Regions from separate parts of the Nitratireductor basaltis genome, predicted to be linked through region 4. Evidence: predicted binding sites of a transcription regulator. Region 4 holds the regulator's gene; each other region holds the start of a gene.
The links. The regulator LexA, encoded in region 4, represses DNA repair genes until DNA is damaged. The targets are predictions, from matches to a motif close to TGTTCNNNNTGTGTTCNG.
Positions count from the first base shown of each region.

Region 1: the regulator LexA is predicted to act here: its motif matches at 825-842, upstream of EL18_RS14735 (helicase-related protein).
Region 2: the regulator LexA is predicted to act here: its motif matches at 2,552-2,569, upstream of recA (recombinase RecA).
Region 3: the regulator LexA is predicted to act here: its motif matches at 1,325-1,342, upstream of EL18_RS09015 (PA0069 family radical SAM protein).

Region 1 is NZ_JMQM01000002.1:487,208-490,875, forward strand. Features, by position in the region: gene EL18_RS14730 (acetyl-CoA C-acetyltransferase) at 1-307, shown strand, start outside; gene EL18_RS14735 (helicase-related protein) at 938-3,668, shown strand, end outside.
Region 2 is NZ_JMQM01000001.1:1,376,542-1,380,209, reverse strand. Features, by position in the region: gene EL18_RS06585 (YiaD family glycine zipper/OmpA-like lipoprotein) at 1-414, shown strand, start outside; gene EL18_RS06580 (pseudouridine-5'-phosphate glycosidase) at 489-1,400, opposite strand; gene EL18_RS06575 (carbohydrate kinase family protein) at 1,402-2,364, opposite strand; gene recA (recombinase RecA) at 2,631-3,668, shown strand, end outside.
Region 3 is NZ_JMQM01000001.1:1,856,378-1,860,045, forward strand. Features, by position in the region: gene EL18_RS09005 (4-(cytidine 5'-diphospho)-2-C-methyl-D-erythritol kinase) at 1-765, shown strand, start outside; gene moaB (molybdenum cofactor biosynthesis protein B) at 758-1,297, shown strand; gene EL18_RS09015 (PA0069 family radical SAM protein) at 1,418-2,572, shown strand; gene EL18_RS09020 (ribonuclease HII) at 2,724-3,392, shown strand.
Region 4 is NZ_JMQM01000001.1:1,019,779-1,023,446, forward strand. Features, by position in the region: gene EL18_RS04850 (ComEC/Rec2 family competence protein) at 1-457, shown strand, start outside; gene lexA (transcriptional repressor LexA) at 479-1,201, opposite strand; gene EL18_RS04860 (molybdopterin molybdotransferase MoeA) at 1,286-2,494, opposite strand; gene moaC (cyclic pyranopterin monophosphate synthase MoaC) at 2,475-2,978, opposite strand; gene trpC (indole-3-glycerol phosphate synthase TrpC) at 2,987-3,668, opposite strand, start outside.

The DNA of each region.
Region 1 (3,668 bases), on a different contig from region 4:
CCCCGCTTCAAGACGAGCACTCGAAAAGGCTGGCTGGAAGGTAGGCGACCTTGATCTGGTGGAAGCCAACGAGGCCTTCGCCGCTCAGGCCTGCGCAGTCAACCGGGACATGGGCTGGGATCCGGAGATCGTGAACGTGAATGGCGGGTCGATCGCCATTGGTCATCCGATCGGAGCTTCCGGTGCAAGGGTGCTGAACACGCTGCTGCACGAGCTGCGGCGCCGTGGCGGCGGCAAGGGTCTTGCGACCCTTTGCATTGGCGGCGGCATGGGTGTTGCCATGTGTGTTGAAGTCTTCGAGGGCTAATCGCCATATTCGGGCGCCAGCGATCTGGCGGGAGCTTCGAATTCCCGCCGGATCACACGCTTCCTATTTAACTTTTGCCTCTCCTGTTGCTGTCCCGTTTTGGGGCAAGTCGCTTCTTGGAGTTCGTCCTGTTCCACAATGTTTGGCGGACTTTCGGTGGAAAGCCTGTTGATAGCTGGTGGAAAACACTACATCTTGTAGTGAACATACAGGGAACATGCGCGAACAGCCGATTCGTCGCCGATTCGTTCTTCCTTTGGCCGCTTTGTTAATCGGAACCGCTGGCGGCCTTCCGAATGGGTTAACCAGTTGTTAGGAAAACCTAACGCTTTCAAGGATTTCAGATTTTCTGCCCCGTCGCGGCAGACGTTCCGCCCGCAAAAGTTAACGACCAAAGGTCAATCCCGACATCTGGAGAACTTGCTCGATCAGCATCTGCTCCATATCTTGTGGACCCGTCCATATCTTGTGGTGAACAAAAGCGGAATCCGGCCTGGAAGCCGATTCGTCGCCGATTCGTTCCAGACTCGTTCCAATTGTTAATGCTGCGGGTTTTTGCCTTTTGCTCTTTGGTCGCCATCCTATATGTCTAGCGCGGGCGCGCGCCGCCTGGCAGTGAAAAGGCTTTGGATGAATATTCAGCCATATGAGAAATCTCCCACCGCGCTGACGGGACGCGGCGTGACCGCGATATTGGGTCCGACCAATACCGGCAAGACGCATATGGCGATCGAGCGGATGGTGGCGCACAGCACCGGGGTCATCGGCCTGCCGCTGCGGCTGCTCGCGCGCGAGGTCTATCAGCGCGTGGTGCAGCGTGTGGGTCCCGAGCATGTCGCGCTCATCACGGGTGAAGAAAAGATCGTACCGCCCAAGGCGCGCTATTCGGTTTGTACTGTCGAGGCCATGCCGCGCGAAACGACCGCGGCATTCGTTGCAATCGACGAGGTCCAGCTCGCCGCGGATCTGGAACGCGGCCACATCTTCACGGACCGGCTGCTTCATCTGCGCGGGCGCGACGAGACGCTGCTTCTGGGTGCGGGCACCATGCGCGGGCTGCTGGAGAAGTTGCTGCCGGGCATCTCGGTGATCACTCGACCGCGCATGTCGGTCCTCACTTATTCCGGTTCCAAGAAAATCACGCGCCTGCCGCGCCGGTCTGCAATTGTGGCCTTCTCTTCCAACGAGGTTTACGCAATTGGCGAGTTGATCCGCCGTCAGCGCGGTGGTGCGGCCATCGTCCTCGGCGCGCTCAGCCCGCGGACACGCAATGCGCAGGTGGCGCTCTACCAGTCCGGCGATGTCGATTATCTCGTGGCGACCGATGCGATTGGCATGGGGCTCAATCTCGATGTCGACCATGTCGCCTTTGCGCAGAACCGCAAGTTCGACGGTTTCCAGTTTCGCGACCTGTCTGCCGCTGAGCTTGGCCAGATTGCAGGCCGCGCGGGTCGCCATGTGCGGGACGGCACGTTCGGCGTCACGGGTCATGTCGACCCATTCGACGATGCTCTCGTGGAGCGTATCGAGACCCATCATTTCGAGCCGGCCAAGGTATTGCAGTGGCGTACGGCCGATTTTGATTTCTCGAGCCTGAAGGCGCTGCGTGTGTCGCTGGAGACGCCGCCCAACCGTGAAGGGCTTACAAAAGCGCTTCCTGCAGCCGACCAGCGTGTGCTTGAGCATCTGGCAAATGACGAGGATGTGGCAAGGCTTGCCGACAGCCGCGCGCGGGTCGCGCTGCTATGGGAAGCCTGTGCATTGCCCGATTATCGCAAGATTGCACCCGCTCAACACGCAGAAATTGTGGCTGCCGTCTATCAAGACCTTGCCCGGCAGGGGCATGTTGATGAAGATTACATGGCCGATCAGGTGCGGCGCGCGTCATCCACCGAGGGTGAGATCGACACGCTGTCGCACAGGATTGCGCAAATTCGCACCTGGACCTTTGTCTCCCACCGGCCGGGGTGGTTGTCGGATCCGACACACTGGCAGGAAAAAACACGGGAGATCGAGGACAGCCTGTCCGATGCGCTGCATGAGCGATTGACGAAACGCTTCGTGGACCGCAGGACTTCCGTGCTCATGAAGCGCCTGAGAGAGAACAGAATGCCGGAAGCTGAAGTTAGTAACGCTGGTGAAGTCCTGGTGGAGGGGCACCACGTGGGTGAAATGCAGGGATTCCGCTTCACCGCGGACAAGACTGCCGAAGGTGAAGATGCGCGTGCGGTGAAGACTGCAGCGCAAAAGGCACTTGCTGCAGAGTTCGAAACCCGCGCGGAGCGCTTTGCATCTTCTGCCAATGGCGATCTGGCCTTGTCGTCGGAAGGCGTGGTTCGTTGGCTCGGTGCGCCGGTGGCCACCCTGGTTGCAGGTGATGATCCGCTTCGGCCGCGCGCGATACTCCTGGCAGACGAGCAACTGACCGGCCCTTCGCGTGACAAGGTTGCCGCACGTGTTGATCGCTATGTGAATTTCCAGATCGAAAGCCAGCTCAAGCCGCTTGTCGACCTGAAACAGGCTGACAACCTGACGGGCATTGCCCGCGGCCTTGCCTTCCAGCTTGTCGAGAATTTTGGTCTTCTCAATCGTCGCGATGTTGCAGAAGAGGTGCGCTCGCTCGATCAGGATGCGCGTGCGGCACTACGCCGGCTCGGCGTCCGCTTCGGTGCCTATCACATCTTTGTTCCGGCTCTCGTCAAGCCCGGTCCTGCAGGCCTTGCTACGCTTCTTTGGGCGCTGGCAAATGACGGCAAGGACAAGCCCGGCTACGGCGATGTCGTGGCTGCGCTTGCCTCCGGCAGAACGTCGCTGGTGACGGAACCGGAATTCGACCGCGCCTTCTACCGGCTCGCCGGCTATCGCAATCTTGGTCGTCGTGCGGTCCGCGTAGACATCCTTGAGCGTCTTGCCGATCTCATCCGCCCCGCGCTTTCATGGAAGATTGGTCAGCACGAGCGTCCGGAGGGAGCCTATGACGGTTCGGCCTTCCTGGTCACGCCCGCGATGATGTCGATTCTGGGTGCAACGCCGGATGACATGGAAGCGATACTGAAGGGCCTGGGCTATCGTGCGGAGGCCAAGCCTGCTGACGAGGTTGAGAAGCGGCTGGCGGAATTGGCGCCCAAGCCTGAACTGGAAGGTGCCGAGGCAAGTGCGGCACCCGCTCCTGCAGATACCTCAGGAGAAGCTGAATCCGCTCCTGCTCCGGCTGCCAGTGAGGCAGCGGCCGCAGCAACGGCGGCTCCCGCAGTCGCCGAAACCGGAACCGAGAGCGTGAATGCTGCGCCCGTAGAAACGGCTGCAGAAGCTGAGGCCGTGGTTGAAGCTGAAGCCGAAGAGCCCAAGCCCGTGTTGCTCT
Region 2 (3,668 bases), 360 kb from region 4:
GAAGCGCAGCTTCGCGGTCAGCTTCAGGGCACCGGCGTCAGCGTTACGCGTCAGGGCAACAACATCATCCTGAACATGCCTTCCAACATCACCTTCAATACGGATCAGGCAGACATTCAACCGGCCTTCTATCCGACGCTGAATTCGGTCGCACTGGTCCTCAAGAAGTACAATCAGACGCTTGTTGACGTGATCGGCCACACCGATTCCACCGGTGATGACGGCTACAACATGGATCTGTCGCGCCGCCGCGCGTCCTCGGTTGCAAACTATCTGATGGCACAGGGTGCAGCTTCGCAGCGCTTCGAGGTGATCGGCATGGGTGAAACGCAGCCGGTGGCCTCCAACGCCACGCCGGAAGGCCGTGCGCAGAATCGCCGCGTGGAAATCCAGCTGGTTCCCGTTACCCAGTAGGGGCCGAACGAGCGAAAAACGACAATGGCCCGGCAATGCTGGGCCATTTCTTTTTGCAGCAAGCGGGTCGTGCTTCAGAAGCCCGCCGCGATCTTGGCTGCGAGGCGGGCATTGTTTTCCACCAGGGCGATATTCGTCGCCAGGCTCCGGCCGCCGGTGATTTCGAGAAGTCGACCGAGCAGGTAAGGCGTGACCTCCTTGCCCGAAATCTTGAGACGTACCGCATCATCCTGCGCCTGGGAGATGAAGCCTGCCATCTCGTCTGCGGGGATTTCATCCTTCTCCGGCACCGGATTGGCCACCAGCATGCCACCGCCAAGCTCCAGTTCCTGACGCATGGCATGGAAGCGCGCGATGGCTTGCGGCTCATCGAGGCGAAGTGGCGCGGGCAGGGGAGACTGGCGCGACCAGAAGGCGGGAACGACATCGCTCTGATAGCACACCACCGGCACGCCATTGGTTTCCAGAACCTCGAGCGTCTTGGCGCCATCGAGAATGGCCTTTGGTCCTGCCGAGACCACGATGACCGGCGTGCGCGCCAGTTCAGGAAGATCGGCTGAAATGTCGAAGCTTGTTTCGGCACCCTTGTGAACGCCGCCGATGCCGCCGGTAGCGAATACCTTTATGCCGGCCCAGGCTGCCGCAATCATCGTGGCTGCCACGGTCGTGCCGCCATCGCGACCCTCGGCCAATGCAAAGGCGAGATCGGCACGCGAAAGCTTCATCGCGCCTTTCGTCTGCGCAAGTTCCTTGCGCTCTTGCTCGGACAGACCGATTTTCAGCCGCCCCTTGATGACCGCGATTGTGGCCGGCACGGCACCTTCCTCGCGAATGATCGCCTCGACCTTTCCGGCCATGGCATCGTTTTCCGGCCATGGCATGCCATGGGTGATGATCGTGCTTTCGAGCGCCACGACCGGGCGACCGGCCTTGATGGCTTCTGCGACTTCCGGGTGAATATCCATCAATGCCTTGGCTTGCGCCATTCTAGTGCTCCTTCATGTCTGCAATGAATTGCGCTTGGCCGATCTCTCTCACCATCTGCGCGAACTCGTCCGGTCGGAAACGGGCAACGGCCTTGCTGCTCAGTATCGTAAGGGCGGAGGCAGCCAACCCCTCGCGCAATGCGTCCTCCAAGTTCAGGCCGCGCATTCGAGCCGCTATCGTGGCTCCTGCAAGGGCGTCACCTGCGCCCGTGACATCGGCAATCTGGCTGATCTGTGGAGGGACGAGGCTGAACAGCCTGTCGCTTTCAAACCCGAAAAGCGCTCGACCGCCATCGCTTATCACGCCACCGTAAAGGCCCGCCTTGGCCAGTTTTCGGCAAAGCACTTCACCATCCGGATTTTCGTCCTGAGCCATGCCCAAAAGTGCTTTGGCTTCACGTCGGTTCATGAACAGGACCGACAGGTGCTGGGAAATGACATTCAAGCGCAGCACCTTCGCCGGAGAAATCGCGATGGCGAAGAGCGGTTGGTCCGCAACTTGTTCGGCAAGTGTTGCCAATGCCGCCTCAGGCAGATTGGCGTCGCACAGCACGGCGTCGCTGGTTGCAATTGCTTCACGCAATTTGCGCCTGCGCAGATTGCGCTGGAGGCAGTTCTCATAGATCGCCATGTCGGCAAGTGCGGTTACGAGGTCGCCCTTCTCGTCGAGAATGGCGGTATAGCTTGCTGTCTGCCGGTCGAGATGCGTTGCCGACAGATCTTCAAGGCCTGCTTCCTCGATCGCGCGCGCAACGGCCTCGCCACCGCTGTCTCCACCGCGCGTGGAGAAGAAGCGCACCTCACATCCGCGCCGCGCAATTGCGCAACTGGCGTTGAATGCACCGCCGCCGACTTCTTCTTCCATCACACCCGGATTGGAGGCCTCGGGAACGTGAATGCCGCTGACCCGCCCGCGCCGGTCGATATGGGCGCCGCCGGTGGCGAATATGATGGGGGATGGCACGGAACACAGGCCTCCAGGCCGGCTCGATTCGAAGTCGCTGGTGGACCTACTATGAAGAGGCTGACAAATCCATAGGGGACAAGTTCGATTGATTCCATTGCCGCACCTGCCCGCATCATTGCGGTACAGGAAGAGAACAAATGTGAGAAATTGAGCAATATCAGTGTTTTGGCTGCTATTGCCAAAAGAGAACAAAAGAGGTACGAATAACCAACTGAACCGATCGGCCGCAAAGGCCTCCATTGACGGGCAAGAGGTGTTGTATCATGGCTCAGAATTCATTGCGGCTTGTAGAGGACAATTCGGTGGACAAATCCAAGGCATTGGACGCTGCCCTCTCGCAGATCGAGCGCTCCTTCGGCAAGGGCTCCATCATGCGTCTGGGGAGCAATGACCAGGTGGTCGAGATCGAGACGGTTCCCACCGGCTCTCTTGGCCTTGATATCGCGCTCGGCGTCGGCGGTTTGCCGCGTGGCCGCATCATTGAGGTTTACGGGCCTGAAAGCTCGGGCAAGACGACGCTTGCTCTCCACACTGTTGCTGAAGCCCAGAAAAAGGGCGGCATCTGCGGCTTCATTGATGCCGAGCATGCGCTGGACCCGGTCTATGCCCGCAAGCTGGGCGTTGACCTGGAAAATCTCCTGATTTCGCAGCCCGACACCGGCGAGCAGGCACTTGAGATCTGTGACACGCTTGTGCGTTCCGGTGCGCTGGATGTGATCGTGGTCGATTCCGTTGCGGCACTCACGCCGCGTGCGGAAATCGAGGGCGAGATGGGTGACTCGCTGCCGGGCATGCAGGCCCGCCTGATGAGCCAGGCGCTGCGCAAGCTCACCGCTTCGATCTCGCGCTCGAAGACCATGGTGATCTTCATCAACCAGATCCGCATGAAGATCGGCGTCATGTTCGGCTCTCCCGAAACCACCACCGGCGGCAATGCGCTGAAATTCTATGCCTCGGTGCGTCTCGACATCCGCCGTATCGGCTCCGTCAAGGATCGTGACGAGGTCGTGGGCAACCAGACCCGCGTGAAGGTTGTCAAGAACAAGCTGGCACCACCCTTCAAGCAGATCGAATTCGACATCATGTATGGCGAGGGCGTTTCCAAGCTCGGCGAGCTGATCGATCTGGGCGTGAAGGCTGGCATCGTCGAGAAATCGGGTGCCTGGTTCAGCTACAATTCCCAGCGTCTGGGGCAGGGGCGTGAGAATGCGAAGAACTTCCTTCGGGAAAACCCTGCGGTCGCAGAGGAAGTCGAACTGGCGCTGCGCCAGAATGCGGGCCTGATTGCCGAGAAATTCCTC
Region 3 (3,668 bases), 840 kb from region 4:
GACCGGCTCACGGTTTCACCTTCAAGCGAGGACGAATTCACGGTCACTGGCCCGCAGGCCACCGGTCTGCCGGTGGGGGCGGAGAACCTTGTGCTTCGCGCTCGCGATCTTCTGCGTGAGGAGACGGGGCATGTTGAACATGTTGCCATCAAGCTTGAGAAGAATCTTCCCGCCGCTTCCGGCATGGGAGGCGGGTCGTCTGACGCGGCTTCAACGCTTATTCTGTTGAACGCGCTGTGGAAGCTGGGGCTGAAGCAGGATCGGCTGGCACGGATAGCGCTCAAGCTCGGGGCCGATGTTCCCATGTGCCTCAGCGAGACGCCGCTGATCGCCCGTGGCATCGGTGAAGACATCACGCCTTTAAGCGCAGTCGCAGAGTTATCCGTGCTGCTGGTCAATCCCGGAGTGCCGGTTAGCACGCCGGAGATCTTCCGCAAGCTCGAGCGCAAGGAAAATCCGCCTCTCCCGCCCCTGACAGCGCTCGACACCGCTCCTGCTCTATTCGATTGGCTCCATCGGACGCGCAATGATCTGCAGGAGCCAGCCACGCGCATTCAGCCGGAGATTTCGCACTGCCTTTCGGCACTCTTAGCAACGGGGGCGGAGCTGGTGCGGATGACCGGCTCGGGCGCGACCTGTTTCGGGCTGTTTTCTTCGCAAGAGGCTGCCGAACGGGCGCGTGAGGAAATCTCGGCAAGCCATCCCGACTGGTTTGTCGTCGCCACTTCCCTGCTGCACGAAACGGAAGCTTTCGACCATGTCTGATATCCCTGCCTTCGTGCCGGTGCGCATTGCCATCCTGACCGTTTCGGACACGCGCAGCCTGTCTGACGACCGCTCCGGCGACACCTTGGAAAGGCGCGTTCGAGATGCGGGCCATCAGGTGGCCGACCGGAGGATCACGAAGGACAACATCGAAGACATCCGTGCAATTGTTGCGGACTGGTCCAAGTGCGACGCGGTGGATGTCGTGCTGACGACGGGCGGAACGGGGTTTACCGGCCGCGACGTCACGCCGGAGGCTGTCGAGCCTCTCTTCGACAAGCGCATGGACGGCTTCTCCCATGTCTTCCACCGCGTCTCGTTCGAGAAGATCGGCACCTCAACGATCCAGTCGCGCGCAACGGCGGGCCTGATCGGGGGCACCTTCGTTTTCTGCCTCCCCGGCTCACCCGGCGCCTGCCGCGATGCATGGGATCTCGTGCTCAAGGATCAGTTCGACATCCGCCACAAGCCCTGCAACTTCGTTGAGATCATGCCCCGGCTTGACGAGCATCTGCGCCGCAAGCCCGGCTAGAACCTGCCGACAACACCGGAACATATTTGTTCTTGCTTTGTTCTCTATTCTGAAATAGGAATAGATTCATGCAATGCGGGCGCGGGCTTTTGCCCGGAAAAACCCGGTGGAGGTCTCATGGTGGAACAGATCGCAAGGGCCGACATTGCTGCTTCAGGCAGTGGAGGCGTCATGGCGGCTAACGCTATCGTTGAAGGTTCTGGCATCCGCGTTCACGAGGGACGCAGGCGCGGTCGTTCCGCGGGTATCAATCCCACGGGTCGCTTCGAGCCGCTGACGCGACATGTTTTTGACGACGGCTGGGAATCGCTGGAAGAACTGCCGCCCTTCAAGACGGAAGTCCAGACCGAGCGACCGCGCAGCATCATCACCAGGAATACTTCGCCGGATATTTCTTTCGACCGGTCGATCAACCCCTATCGCGGCTGCGAGCATGGCTGTGTCTATTGTTTCGCACGACCCACTCACTCCTATATGGGGCTGTCTGCCGGGCTAGATTTCGAGGCGCGTCTCTTCGCCAAGCCTGATGCCGCCCGGCTTCTGGAGCGGGAGCTTGGCAAGAAGGGTTATGAGCCGCGCACGATCGCGATCGGCACGAATACCGACCCCTATCAGCCCATCGAGAAGAAATTCAAGATCATGCGCGAGGTGCTGGAAGTACTCGAGGCACATCAGCATCCGGTGGGGATCGTTACCAAGTCCGCGCTGGTGACCCGCGATATCGATATTCTCTCACGCATGGCGGAAAAGGGATTGGCCAAGGTGGCGCTGTCGGTCACCACGCTGGACCGCCGCCTGTCACGCACGATGGAGCCGCGCGCGGCCACACCCACGCGACGACTTGAGACAATCCGTGCGTTGAGTGATGCGGGCATTCCTGTCTCGGTCATGATCGGTCCGGTCATTCCCGGTCTGACGGACAGCGAGGTCGAGCGCATCCTGGAATCGGCCCATGCGGCGGGTGCGCGCGAGGCAGGTTACATCATCCTGCGGCTGCCGCTGGAAGTCAGCCCGATCTTCAAGGACTGGCTGCTGCGTCATTACCCTGACCGCTTCCGCCATGTCATGTCACTCGTGCGCTCCATGCGCGGCGGCAAGGACTACGACGCGGAATGGGGCAAGCGGATGAAGGGCACCGGCCCCTATGCCTGGCAGATCGGTCGCCGCTTCGAAATTGCAGCGAAGCGTCTTGGCCTCAATCAGGAAAAGCTGAAGCTTCGCAGCGACCTGTTCAAGCCACCCGTCGGTGAAGGTGAACAGCTGACCCTGCTGTAATTCGATCTCGGCCGGAACGGAGACAGGTTCCCTTTCGGCCTCCCCTCTCCCGTCGTTGCCATCCCCGGGCCGACGGAGCCTTTCCGGATGCCCCACAACTCCACCGGAAGGGCTTGCGGAGAATCGGAAGCGATGCGAGTTTCGCCGCACCATGTCTCGCTCGCGTTCCGATTCTCCGCTCCTTTTTGACCTGCCGATCCGGCCGGACTACAGCCTCGAACATGGTATCATGCGCGATGGGACGGCACCTGTTGCCGGGCTGGATGAGGCAGGGCGCGGACCGCTGGCGGGCCCAGTCGTCGCCGCAGCAGTCATCCTTGACGCAAATCGGCTGCCCGATGGGCTTGATGATTCCAAAAGGCTGTCTGCAGAGATGCGCGAGGCACTCTTCGTCCAGGTTCTGGATGCAGCCGTTTCGGTGTCAGTCGCCTCGGTTTGTGCAGCAAGCATCGATGCTTCCGATATCCGCCTTGCTTCCCTTGAAGCCATGCGCCGCGCACTTCACGGCCTTTGCACACCTGCGCGCTTCGCTCTTGCCGACGGTCGCGACATTCCGCCCGGCCTCAACTGCCCCTGCAAGGCCGTCGTTAAAGGGGACCAACGCTCCCAGTCCATCGCGGCAGCCTCGATCATCGCCAAGGTCACACGCGACCGAATGATGACGCGCACCGGGCATTGCCAACCGCATTACGGCTTTGACAGCCACGCAGGCTATGCCACCAGGCGCCACCGCGACGCCATCAATCAACATGGCCCCGTGCACCGCATCCACCGCATGAGCTTTGCCCCACTGAAATCTCTGGATCTGTTGGCCAGCTGACCACGCCTGGATGGGTCATCGGCATTGCCAACCCACCATCCCGGTCGAACATAGCGAGAGTCGGTACCTATTGAGGGGCACGGCCGTTCTGCGCAGAAGGCGCAGGCAGCGGCGGACGGGCACCCGAGACCGGGCTCTGCTTCACGGTCATCTTCCAATGGGTCCCGGATAGCCTGCTGCTTCCGGGATGACGGAGTGCTGGTTTCCGGGTCCAATCGCGCGCGGCACGCCCCCCTCTGTGCTGACGGACTGCGCTCCGCTTTCACTCCGCGCGTT
Region 4 (3,668 bases):
GGCAGTGAACCGCGAGCGTCTAAACGGCTTCACCATGGGTGACTGGGAGCATGCGCTCATGATCGAGAGTGTGATCAAGCCTCTACAGGATAATGATGGTGCTGAAGCCACCTCCGCCCGGGGATTTTCATGTCGTGAGGGCGCTTGTGCCATCCAGCATCCCAGCGGAGCCTGGATTGCTCATCTGAATGAGCCGGTTCAGGTGGCGCAGTGGTGTGGCAAGGCGGCAATAATCATTCTGGATGATGCGACGGTTGAACCACGCTGCGGTGCACGGACATTGGTCTTGACGAAGCGGGATCTTGCCCGACGCGGCGCTGCCTCAATCCAGATGGATGCACGGGCGACAAATGGTGCAAATGTTACTTATGCCGTCGACATGCCTTACCGGCCCTGGCACGAACATCGGCGATATTCCAGGGCAGCGCGAGGGCTCGCGCCCTACAGGCGCGATTGAGGGAAAAAACTCCACCAGATCTCAATAGCGCCGGATCAAGCCAACGAGCTTTCCCTGAACCTTGACCCGGTCAGGCCCAAAGATCCGGGTCTCATAGGCCGGATTGGCCGCTTCGAGCGCAATAGATGCGCCTTTGCGTCTGAGCCTCTTGAGTGTGGCTTCCTCATCGTCGACCAGTGCCACGACGATCTCACCGGGATTGGCCGAACTCGAATGCTTGATGATGACCGTGTCGCCGTCAAAGATGCCCGCTTCGATCATCGAGTCGCCCTTGACCTCCAACGCGTAATGTTCCCCTCCCGAAAGCATGTCGGGTGGTACGGTGATGCTGTGGGTCTGATGTTGTATCGCGTCGATCGGGACACCGGCTGCAATGCGGCCCATGACAGGCACGCTGTAGGCGCCACTGTCTTCAACAGGCGTTGACGCGGGTGCTGCCGGGCGGGCAGGTTCGGATGTCTTGCCGAGGCTTCCCTCGATAACACTCGGCTGGAACCTGCGCGCGCTACCTGGAAGGCCAGGCGCGATGGAATCGGGCAGCCGCAGCACTTCCAACGCACGAGCCCTGTTGGGCAGCCTGCGAATGAAACCACGCTCCTCAAGGGCGGTAATGAGACGGTGAATGCCTGACTTTGATGCCAGATCGAGAGCCTCCTTCATCTCGTCGAATGAAGGCGGTATGCCCGTCTCCTTAAGACGCTCATGGATGAAGAGTAGCAACTCGTGCTGCTTGCGTGTCAGCATCGCCGACTCCCAGAATCAGTCATAAACAAAACCAGAACATAATTTATCTGTTCCAGTTGTGTTCCGCAATGGCATTTCTCAGGATCAGCGATGCAGCATCAAAATTCGGCAGTCGTCACCGGTATTCGCGGCAGGCGCGTGCGGTTTGCGGATGATAAGACAGTTGGCAGTCGCATAGGCAGTAAGCTGTGATGAGTCCTGCCTGGTGAAAGGCGTTGCGATCATCCCCTCCGCCGTGTGTCGAACAACCGCACGTATGTAGTCCTGTCGCTCGTCATTGGCGCGAAGGGGCGCACCGAGCGCGGCGCTGCGCATGTCGGGCTCATGCCGAGCCCCTTGCATATGCGCAACAAGAGGGCGCAGAAAGAGTTCGGCACAGACCAGGCTTGATACCGGGTTGCCGGGCAAGCCAAGCACATGCATTGCGCCCATCCGGCCAGAGATCAGCGGTTTGCCCGGGCGCATGGCCACTTTCCAGAACGACAGTTCCATTCCGGCTTCTGCGAGCGCCCCGCGCACGAGATCATGTTTGCCGACCGAAGCGCCGCCAAGCGTCACGAGGATATCGGCTGCAGTATCTCGCGCTTTGGCAAACAGGGACGACAGGTGCTGGTCATTGTCGGAAGCGATGCCAAGGTCGATGATCTCCGCTCCTTCCTCCTTTGCGATTGCCGCAATACCGTAGCTGTTCGATGCCACGATGGAATCCTGGCCGGTCGTTTCTCCGGGGTTTACCAGCTCGTTTCCCGTCGCCAGCACGGCAACGCGCGGGCGGCGATGGACGAGCAGTCTTGCGTGTCCGCTGGAGGCAGCAAGGGTCAATGCGCCCGGATCTAACCGCCGTCCTTGCTCAAGCAGCAGGTCCCCTGCATGAAAATCCATGCCGGCCTGACGTATGTGCCGACCGTGTTCGACAGGCTTTGCTGCGCGGATGGTCCGGTCACTGACGGATTCGGCATTTTCCTGGATGAGTACCGCGTCAGCGCCGTCCGGTACCGGAGCGCCGGTGAATATGCGCACGGCCTGACCTTGGCCCATCGAGCCGGGAAACCGTGCTCCGGCGGCTGCCTCGCCGATGACACTCAGGTCGCGCCGCTCATCAAGCGTATCAGAAGCACGAACGGCATAGCCATCCATGGCTGATGCGTTGAAAGGGGGCTGTGTTCGAAGGGCATGGAGGGGGCTGGCAAGAACACGACCCATCCCGTCGTGCAGCGGTATTTCTTCGGCCGGTAGTGGATTAATACCCTCCAGCACGCGCTCAAGCGCTGCATCAACAGGAATCAGTGCCATCCGCTGCATCTTCCCGTGACCAGTGTCCGGATTTGCCTCCGGACTTCTCAAGCAGCCGAAGGCCGGTTATCTCCATCGCGCGATCGAGCGCCTTGGCCATGTCGTAGATCGTCAGGCAGGCAACAGAAGCGGCCGTGAGCGCTTCCATCTCGACGCCGGTTTTCCCGGTGACCTGCGCTGTTGCGCGTATGTGCAGGCCTGGAAGATCCTCGTCTGCCGTTATTTCCACGCTCACCTTATCCAGCCCAAGCGGATGACACAGCGGGATCAACTCGTGGGTGCGCTTTGCAGCCATGATGCCGGCGATGCGCGCTGTTGCGATCACGTCGCCCTTCTTGGCATTTCCATGCCTGATGGTCTCCAGCGTTTCCGCTTCCATCCTCACATAGCCTTCCGCAGTGGCCAGACGGGTCGTGGCGGACTTGGCGCCAATGTCGACCATCTGTGCGCTTCCATCGGATGCGATATGAGTGAGTTTCGCCATGACCGGGTTCAGGCTGCAATCGGGGCAAGAAGAGTGCGCGTCGCCGCGGCAACATCATCCTGCCGCATCAGGCTTTCGCCGATGAGGAACGTGTTGATGCCGACTTTCGCAAGACGCTGACAATCGGCGTTGGTGAATATCCCGCTTTCACCAACAATAATGCGATCGTTCGGGACGCGTGGAGCAAGTAGCTCGCTGGTCTCGAGACTGACCTCGAACGTGCGCAGGTTGCGATTGTTGATCCCGATCAGGGGGGAATACAATTTGAGAGATCGCTCAAGCTCTTCTGCGTCATGGACTTCGACAAGGACGTCCATTCCAAGGCCGAAAGCTTCGTCTTCGAGCCGGCGTGCCTCGTCATCCGTAAGGGACGCCATGATGAGCAATATCGCGTCGGCACCCCAGGCCCGGGCTTCGTGAACCTGATAGGTTTCGAACATGAAATCCTTGCGCAGTACCGGAAGTCCCGATGCACGACGCGCCTGATCGAGATATTCCGGAGCGCCCTGAAACGACGGCTTGTCAGTCAGGACGGAAAGACATGTCGCCCCGCCATCGCGATAGGCCCTGCCGAGCGCCGGTGGGTCGAAATCTGCGCGGATCAAGCCTTTCGAAGGGCTTGCCTTCTTCACCTCTGCGATAAGGGCAAAGCGGCCGCGTTCAATATCGGAGCGCAGCGCACTGGCAAAG